Regions from separate parts of the Sphingopyxis macrogoltabida genome, predicted to be linked through region 1. Evidence: predicted binding sites of a transcription regulator. Region 1 holds the regulator's gene; the other holds the start of a gene.
The links. Region 1 encodes LexA, which represses DNA repair genes until DNA is damaged. Its sites were predicted from a motif close to GTTCCNCNCTTGTTCT; they were not measured.

Region 1 (4,427 bases):
GGCATGACCCGCCCGACGCATCTCGACGAAAAGGGTGCGGCGCATATGGTCGATGTCGGCGGCAAGGCGGCAACCGGACGCCGCGCGGTGGCAGGCGGGCGTATCGCCATGTCGGCGGAGGCGCTCGATGCCATCCGCAGCGGCAACGCGCCGAAAGGCGACGTGCTGTCGACCGCGCGCATCGCCGGCATCATGGCGGCGAAACGCACCGCCGACCTCATCCCGCTTTGCCACCCGATCGCGCTGACACAGGTCAGCGTCGAATTCGAATGGGAGGAAGACGGCATTTCGGTGCGCGCGGTCGCGGCGACGACCGGGCCGACGGGGGTCGAGATGGAGGCGCTCACCGCCGCATCGGTGGCGCTGCTGACCCTTTACGACATGGCCAAGGCGCTCGACCGCGCGATGACCCTCGGCGACATCCGCCTGCTCGAAAAGAGCGGTGGCCGCTCGGGCGACTGGCGCGCCGGATGAGCGGCTTGCTGCCGGTCGAGGAAGCGCAGGCGCGCCTGCTCGCGCTCCGCACCCCCTTGGCGGCAGAAAATATCGCGGTTTCCGCGTCGCTTGGACGCTATCTTTCGCAAGATGTCTTCGCATCGCGCGACCAGCCTGCGGCGGCGCTGTCGGCGATGGACGGCTATGCGATCCGTTTTGCCGACATGCCGGGACCGTGGACAATTACCGGCGAAATCGCTGCCGGCGCTGCCCCGGACCGGACCGTCGGCCCCGGCGAGGCGATGCGAATCTTCACCGGCGCCATGCTTCCGGGCGGTGCCGACACGGTGATCCTCCAGGAAGATGTTGCGGCAGCGGGCGTGGCACTGGCGCTAACCGGCGACGGCCCCGGCGCGCGGGGGCGCCATATCCGCGAACGCGCCGGCGATTTCGCCGCCGGCACGCGCCTGCTCGCCCCCGGAACGCGTATGGGCGCCGGCGCAATCGCCGCCGCGATCATGGGCGGCGCGGGCGAGGTTCGCGTCGGATCGCGGCCGCGCGTCGCGATCCTGACCACTGGTGACGAGCTTGTCGCGCCGGGCCGCACGCTCGCGCCGGGCCAGATCCCGAACAGCAACGGCGCGATGCTCGCGGCGATGCTCGCCGCCGTTCCCGCCGACGTCGCCCTGCCGCTCCATATGCGCGACGACCGAATGTCGATTGCCAGTGCAATCAAGGAGTTGGCGCGACACCATGACGTCATCGTCACCGTCGGCGGCGCATCCGTGGGCGACCATGACCATGTTCGCGGCGCCCTCGACGACGCCGGCGGCCGGCTCGATTTCTGGAAGATCGCGATGCGGCCGGGCAAACCGCTGATCGCCGGTGCGATAGGCGAGGCGCTGCTGCTCGGGCTGCCCGGCAACCCCGGCTCGGCCTTCGTCACCGCGACGCTCTTCCTGCTGCCGTTGATCCGCCATCTTGCAGGCGCAGCAAATCCGCTCCCCGCAATCCGCCAGGCACCGCTCGACGCAGCGCTTGCCGCCGGTGGGGCGCGCCGGGATTATCTGCGCGCACGGGTCGACGGCGGCGCTCTCCATATGTTCGACAGCCAGGACAGCGGCCAGACTGTCCCGCTGATCGAGGCCGACGCGTTGCTGATCCGCGAAATCGGTGCGCCCCCGCGCGCGGCGGGCGCGATCGCCGATTATATCGCCATCGCTTGACAAGTTCCGGTATGTTCCACTATCGTTCTCATTATGTCCGGTTCTGGTCCTGACGGAGAATGATCGATGTTGACCGCCAAGCAGCATGAACTGCTTCACTTCATCCAGCAAAAGCTCGACGCGAGCGGCATTTCGCCGTCGTTCGAGGAGATGAAGGAGGCGCTGGGACTGAAATCCAAGTCGGGCATCCACCGACTGATCAGCGCCCTCGAGGAACGCGGCTTCCTGCGCCGCCTTCCCAACCGGGCCCGCGCCCTCGAAGTGGTAAAGCTGCCTGAAACGGCAAAGGCGGCGCCGACGCGTGAAAATGTCGTGCCGTTGCGCAAGAGCCCGCCGGCGATGCGGCTGATCGCCGCGAACGACATCATCGAGGTGCCGCTGCATGGCAAGATCGCCGCAGGCGTGCCGATCGAGGCGTTCGAGGATCACAATAATCTAGCGGTTCCCGCCGCGCTGCTCGGCGCGGGCGAACATTATGCGCTCGAGGTTTCGGGCGATTCCATGGTGGAAGCCGGAATTTTCGACGGCGACTATGCGCTGATCCAGAAGGCGAGCACCGCACGCGAGGGCGATATCGTCGTCGCGCTCGTCGACGGGCAGGATGCGACGCTCAAATATTTCCGCCGCGAAGGCCAGATGATCCGGCTCGATCCGGCGAACAGCGCCTATGAGCCGCAACGTTACCCCGCCGAGCGGGTCATCGTGCAAGGACGCCTGTCGGGACTGCTTCGTCGTTACCACTGACCTGCCGGGGCCGGCGCCACGGATGTGCGTCACCGGCATTCAGGCTGGTGATCGCGCGTGGCTCCTCGCCTAGGTAGAGTGCCAGCCCGCCGGTTTCGGCGAGGCTGTCACGGTCGATCGTAAGCCAGCGTGCGACACATTCGCGCGGCAACCAGCGATCACTGATGACCACATCGGCGGCAGCGCAGGCCTCAGCCATGTCGGCGCCGTCGATCCGGTCGCGGCCGCGCGAGGCAAGGATGACACGTCCCGTATCGCCTTCCCCTTGCCGCCAGCGGCAGAAATCGCGGTTGCACGTCACATGCTCCAAGTCAGCGAGGGCGACCAGCGGCGTATCGATTCCCGCCGCTTCGGACAGCGAATCGCGGATGAAATCGCCCGCACGATCGCGCAGCAGGGCATAGCTACCGCCGGGTACCGCCACCGCGATATGGCGCCCGTCGCCGGTCACCAAGATGTCGGGCCGCGGCTGCACGAGCAGCGCAGCGACGCCGATGACAAGCGGCACGAGTCCAGCCAGCCGCCACGACGTCCGCCACAGGAGCAGCCATAACCCGCCGAAAACGACGAGCGCGAAGCCCCATGGCGGAAAGGACGGCAAGGTCGCGACCGCGCCCGGCGCATCGGCGACGCCGTGCGCGAGCAGGATCAGCAGCGCGAGCGCCTTTTCGGCGACCCACCAGAAGGGCGCGCCGAGCCCGACGCTGTCGAACAGCAACGCCAGCGCTTCGGCGGGCATGATGACGAAGGTCGTGAGCGGGATCGCGACGACATTGGCGAGCGCGCCGTAAAGCCCCGCCTTGTGAAAATGGAACAAGGCGATGGGCGCCAGTGCGATTTCGACAACAAAACCGGTAATCAGCAGCCCGGCAACACCGCGGCCGGCGTGGACGATCCAGCGTTCGTCGCGCCGTTCGAGGAAGCGGCGCATCCGCGGGCTTTCGTGTAGCGCGATGATCGCGGTGACCGCCGCAAAGCTGAGCTGGAAGCTTGGCCCCGCGAGCGCCTCGGGCCGCCAGACGAGCACGATCAGCGCCCCCGCCGCGACCAACCGCAATGTCAGCGCCTCGCGCCCCAGCAGGAACGCTGCGAGAACGAGCAGCGCCGCGACGCACGAGCGGATCGTCGGCACCTCGGCGCCGCTGAGCCATGTATAGCCAACCCCCGCTAGCGCCGCGCCCCCGGCTGCTGCCGTAAGCACGACGCCGCGCAGCGCCAGCCGCGGGCTCAGCGCGAGCAGCCGGATAAGCAGGAACATGGTGAAGCCGACGACTGCGGTCACATGCAGCCCGCTGATCGACAGCAGATGCGCGAGGCCGCTACGCCGCATTGCTTCCGAATCCGCCTCGCTGATCGCGCCCTGATCGCCGGTGACCAGCGCCGCAGCGATGCCGCCCGCCGATCCTTCGACCTGCTGCTGGATATGTCCGCTAAGCCGCATGCGCAGCGGCGGGGTGCTCTCGGCCGCCCCCGACGCGCGGGCGACGTCGCCGAGCACCGTCCCCACCGCACCGATCCCGTCGAACCAGGCGCGCCGGGCGAAATCATATCCGCCCGGCAGGCTGGCAGGCGGCGGCGGCATCAGCCGTGCCCGCACCGCGACCAGCTCACCGCCCGCGAGTCCCGCTGCCTGTTCGCTGCGTAATGTCAGGCGGAGGCGCGGCGGCATATCGGCGCGATGTTGCGGCCGCGCGAGGATACGCACCTGTCCGCGCGCCGGCAGCGGCTCGACCCGTTCGACCCGCATCGAAAATTCGGTGGTGATCGGCTGCGCCAGCACCGGCGCCGCGACCCATGTCGCACGCACCCAGACGAGGAGCAGGCCCAGCGCCATCACCGCGCACCCGATCGCGAGCATTCGCCCGAGCCGCCGCTGCCAGCCGATCAGCAACCCCGCGAGCAGCCCGCCGCCGAGCGACAACAACAGTCCGATCCAGTGCGCCGCCGCCGGAAGCGCGAACCACGCCGCGATCCCCGCCCCGAACGCAACCGGCAGCCACAATCCGATGCGCTCGCGCTCGG
Region 2 (4,427 bases), 1.2 Mb from region 1:
ATAGGATCTACTGCGACAAACTGTGCGAAGTGGGCAACGCCAGGATTGGGATCGCGTCAGTTCTGCACTGCGTTTTCAAGCTTCTCGGTTCGACGGACGGTTACGCCAGGGCGTGGCTTTCTTTGTTGGCCCGTTAGGCCGTCAAACTCGATCAGCCCCTCATTCTTCATATCCACCAGCAGGTCTTTCAACTCCGGAAGGGTAACAGAGAAGCGCTGTTGGATGCGCCTTGCCAGCACCTCAAAAAGAACCACAGCTTCCCCGCCAATAAATTGCTCGCTCCACATGCGCGCCTTTCGCACTTCCTCGTGCCAATGAACCTTTGCAGTCTCTTCTGCATTGTGCGGCAAATCTTCGAAGAGTCCTTGTTGCCCAGTCGCGGAGATTGCGCGGTCCTTCGCTTCAATTCGGAAGAACTCCTCTGCGCTAAGGGCTGTGCGTTCAACTTGCCTGAATACTTCCAAGCCCTTCTGGTGCCGCGTGCCGTAGACGAGATAAAAATGCGACTTGTCCAGTTTGCGATGACGAATGCGGGCGCTAGCGACGTAGTCGAAACCGCATACCTCTTTCACTGCGGTTTTGAAGACCTCCAGAATGGCCTCTTCCTTAGAAAGGCCGTTGGACATCTCTTCGTCAATCATCTTGCGCCAAGGCAAGCCGCCGAAGGGCTTGTCATACGAAGCGCGTATTTCGGGACGTTCGTCCTCCACAAACCTTTTGAAATGCTCGTACATGAAGTTGATGAGCACCTCCCCCCGTTGTCTTAGGAGTGGAGCGATGCGGCTGAGGTCGATGCTCCACCCGGTTGGGTCTACAAACGTCAGTGCAAATGAGGAGCCAACGTAACGACGGACTTCCGGGATATTGTCCTCAAACGTGCCGTGGATGGCGCGGGCGTGAAGGTCCGCTGCGCCTCCAGCGGCGCCATTGAGGCGTTCGAAGGGCTCCGCCTCCTTCTCCACGAATACACAGCGCAAACACTTCGTTTTTCCGCGAAGGCGGAAGGACTCCCGAACCTCTCGGAGCTCCCTGATCGCTATGCCGAATGATGTGTCAGCAAACTCTTCTGACCTCGCCTCCCAAGGACCTGAAAAACCGTCAACGAATGTGAAGTCGTCCCACGCCGAGAGGATATTATAAGCGACTTTTTGCAAATAGCCTCGCAAGATAATGTGCTTGACGAACGTTTGCTCGCGATCGTGGTACTCTCGCGGCAGCACCGGAGGCTGAGCCATTAGTCAGCATTCTCCACCGCAGCCTTGAATTTTTGGGGGAAGTCGTTCCATTCTCGCCCGTCGAGTTTCCTTCCACCGTCCTTGGGCCTGAACCCACCCCATTGCTTGAAGAAGAAGGCGACGTCTTGCTCTATGCATTGGTCTCGCACCTCTCGAACCCAACGGGGATCGATTGGCCTTGCCCGCGGACCGCTTTCTCCGCCCACAATCACCCAGTCAATATTAAAGAGGTCCAATTCTCCCACCGGGCCGATCAATGGCTCAATCGACAGGAAACGCGCGCCCGCTTGCGAGCCTTGGAGGTGCAAAATTCGACTTTTAGCTTGGGCATCCTCGACTGAAACCCCGCACCAAATATGTTGAGGGCAGGGCCGATCTCGATACCGCTTTCGGAGGTACTTCGACATGAGAGAGCTGCGCTTCGACAGGAGCTGATAAACGTGCCAATCGGCCTTCTCCATCGTATCGAAAACTCTATCGACGTATTCGAACGGAACTGACTTGTGCCATAGGTCTGACATCGAGTTGACGAAGATCATTCGGGGACGTCGCCAGCCAAGTGGCTGTTCTAACCGAGCAGGTCTAAGTGTAAGGTCGAAACCGCTTTCGAACGGATGGCCCGGAACTCCACGGAACCGCTCAGAAAATCTTTCAGCGTAGCAGTTGTCACAGCCTCGACTAATCTTCGTGCAGCCCGTCACCGGGTTCCAAGTGGCGTCGGTCCATTCGATTGCGCTGTTGTCAGACATGATCTGCCTCCGAGAACATTCGTGGAACACTAGTGGCTAAGTAGTTCAAAGGCAAGGTGAGGCTTTGAGTCGCAGTGGCGTCTTCTGCTTATGGAGACGATCTAAACTTCCCTTTCGATTTCAATCTTTTCGACTAGCGGTCCTAGAGATATGGATTTGATCTCGCGGAGACCGCTTGGCGCCTGGATTTTTCAAAAGCGGTCCTTCTGTTAGCGGCCCACTTTCCGACATTTCACATAATGGCGGTTATCCGTCATTTTTCGCATGGGACCGCACCCGAAGTTGACTGACTGGCCGCACCAAACTGACAATTATTGAAGCAATTCGTCAAAGACTCTCATGGTAGTTTGGGTAGAGTGATAAGTGCAGAGATTTCAATATTTGGCCATTTTTCAATATTCTTAGGTGTAGGCAACAAAGCCCGAAACCCCAGCAGTCGAATGCCAATCAGGTTTTCACAATTTGTAATGCGCGAGGATGACGAAAGAATGAAACCGCAAAAAGGACACTTAACAAACGTTGGGTGCTTTGACACGCGAGCCAAAATCAAGGAATATTGAGTTGCGCCTTAGAGACTGTCATAATTTTGAAGATTTCCGCCGATTAGCGAAAAAACGTCTCCCTAGTCCCATCTTCCATTACATTGATGGCGCTGCTGATGATGAAGTGACATACCGCAGAAATAGCGCAGCATTTGAAGACGTGGACTTGGTTCCGAATGTACTAAGAGGCGTCGAACAAATTGATATGGGCGTCGAGGTGATGGGGCAAAAACTAGCCATGCCCTTCTATTGTGCTCCAACCGCGCTGCAGCGCTTGTTCCATCATGAGGGAGAGCGTGCTGTTGCAAGAGCCGCGACAAGATATGGCACTATGTTTGGGATCTCATCGTTAGCAACGGTTTCAGCGGAAGAAATCGCCCCGATCGCATCGGGCCCCAAAATGTTTCAGTTTTATTTCCACAAGGATCGCGACCTTAACGATACACTTTTGGAGCGTGCACGGGATGCAAATTTTGAGGTCATGGCTTTAACCGTGGATACAATAACGGGAGGAAATCGTGAACGAGACTTGCGCACCGGCTTCAAGTCTCCTCCAAAGCTGACTCTATCTTCCTTGGCTAGTTTTGCCTCCCACCCGATGTGGGCTTGGAATTTCTTGACGAAAGAGAAATTCGACATGCCCCATTTATCTGGTCACGTGGGACAGGGCACAAATTTGGCAGTATCCGTTGGAGACTATTTCTCCACTATGCTGGACCAATCGATGGGTTGGGACGACGCTGAAAAACTCTGCTCCCAATGGGGAGGGCAATTCGCTTTGAAGGGCATCATGAGTGTTGAGGATGCGCTACGAGCTGTCGAAATTGGTTGCACAGGAATTATGGTTTCCAATCATGGTGGACGTCAACTTGACGGCGCTCGTGCGCCTTTTGATCAGCTGGCAGAAATTTGTGATGCGGTTGGAGACAAGATTGATGTGATCTGTGAAGGAGGAGTGCAGCGCGGCACTCATGTCCTAAAAGCGCTTTCCGTGGGGGCAAAAGCGGTATCAGGAGGACGATTCTATCTGTATGCATTGGCTGCCTCAGGCCAAGCTGGAGTTGAACGCGCCCTTGGAAACATGAGGACAGAAATAGAACGAGATATGAAACTGATGGGAATAAGAAGTCTTGATGAGCTCGGTCCTCATAATTTGCGAACAAGAAGCTCGATAAATGCCGGTCATTAGCAAGCTATCGAGTGATTAAAGGGGCTTTGACCGGGACTCATAAGTACATTGTGGGTGGCATCTCAACAACGCCTGACCAAACCGCCCACGCGCAACCTAGATGGAATATCCGGAAAATAATACCTTTGAGACAGCAATAACTTTAGACGAATGCAGAGCTGCTCGCGAGGATATCGCCAACTATGCTGAAGACATTGCAAGCTTTCTCTTGGCCGATTTCTAGCTGTTTGCAGGGCTTTACGGCGGCACCAATATCTCAATTTAAGCCGATTGAAGGTGTGAATCTGTTGAAGTACGCGCAATGGGGCGAAGCCACGAAGGCATTGTGTTAGGTTTTCCAACTGGAATGTGTGGCAGATCGAATTTGTCGAAAATTGATCATTATGATCATACCTCCGTGAACGTGCTCTGATAGCTATAGAAATAAGCAAAATTATTTTGCGGCACCTGAGGAGGGTATCTTGAGCAACAACGATCACAACAAACTAAACTTGGGCGATCAATCTGATTTTTGGGGCAAAACCTCAAGATTTGCTTTGATCCCACATTCTCCAAGTAAGTCGCTGATTTCGCTGTCGTAATCGTGATATTTCGCATATAAATCATGGCGTTGACGGCTGCGAGGGGCGCGTTTCATGGATCACCTGGAGGGTGCGGGCTTGGCGCGGGGAGATCGGGTTGATTTCGACCGCCGTGTGCGTCTGGAGTTCCG

Region 2: a site for LexA is predicted at 1,997-2,012, ahead of AN936_RS13140 (DUF5131 family protein). Genes of this name have one in related genera too.

Annotation. Positions count from the first base shown of each region.
Region 1 is NZ_CP012700.1:1,577,183-1,581,609, reverse strand. Features, by position in the region: gene trpC (indole-3-glycerol phosphate synthase TrpC) at 1-7, shown strand, start outside; gene moaC (cyclic pyranopterin monophosphate synthase MoaC) at 4-474, shown strand; gene AN936_RS07425 (molybdopterin molybdotransferase MoeA) at 471-1,661, shown strand; gene lexA (transcriptional repressor LexA) at 1,728-2,405, shown strand; gene AN936_RS07415 (ComEC/Rec2 family competence protein) at 2,359-4,427, opposite strand, start outside.
Region 2 is NZ_CP012700.1:2,813,212-2,817,638, reverse strand. Features, by position in the region: gene tcmP (three-Cys-motif partner protein TcmP) at 57-1,235, opposite strand; gene AN936_RS13140 (DUF5131 family protein) at 1,235-1,984, opposite strand; gene AN936_RS24175 (alpha-hydroxy acid oxidase) at 2,504-3,715, shown strand; gene AN936_RS25080 (hypothetical protein) at 4,215-4,352, opposite strand; gene AN936_RS13135 (IS1380-like element ISPme1 family transposase) at 4,351-4,427, shown strand, end outside.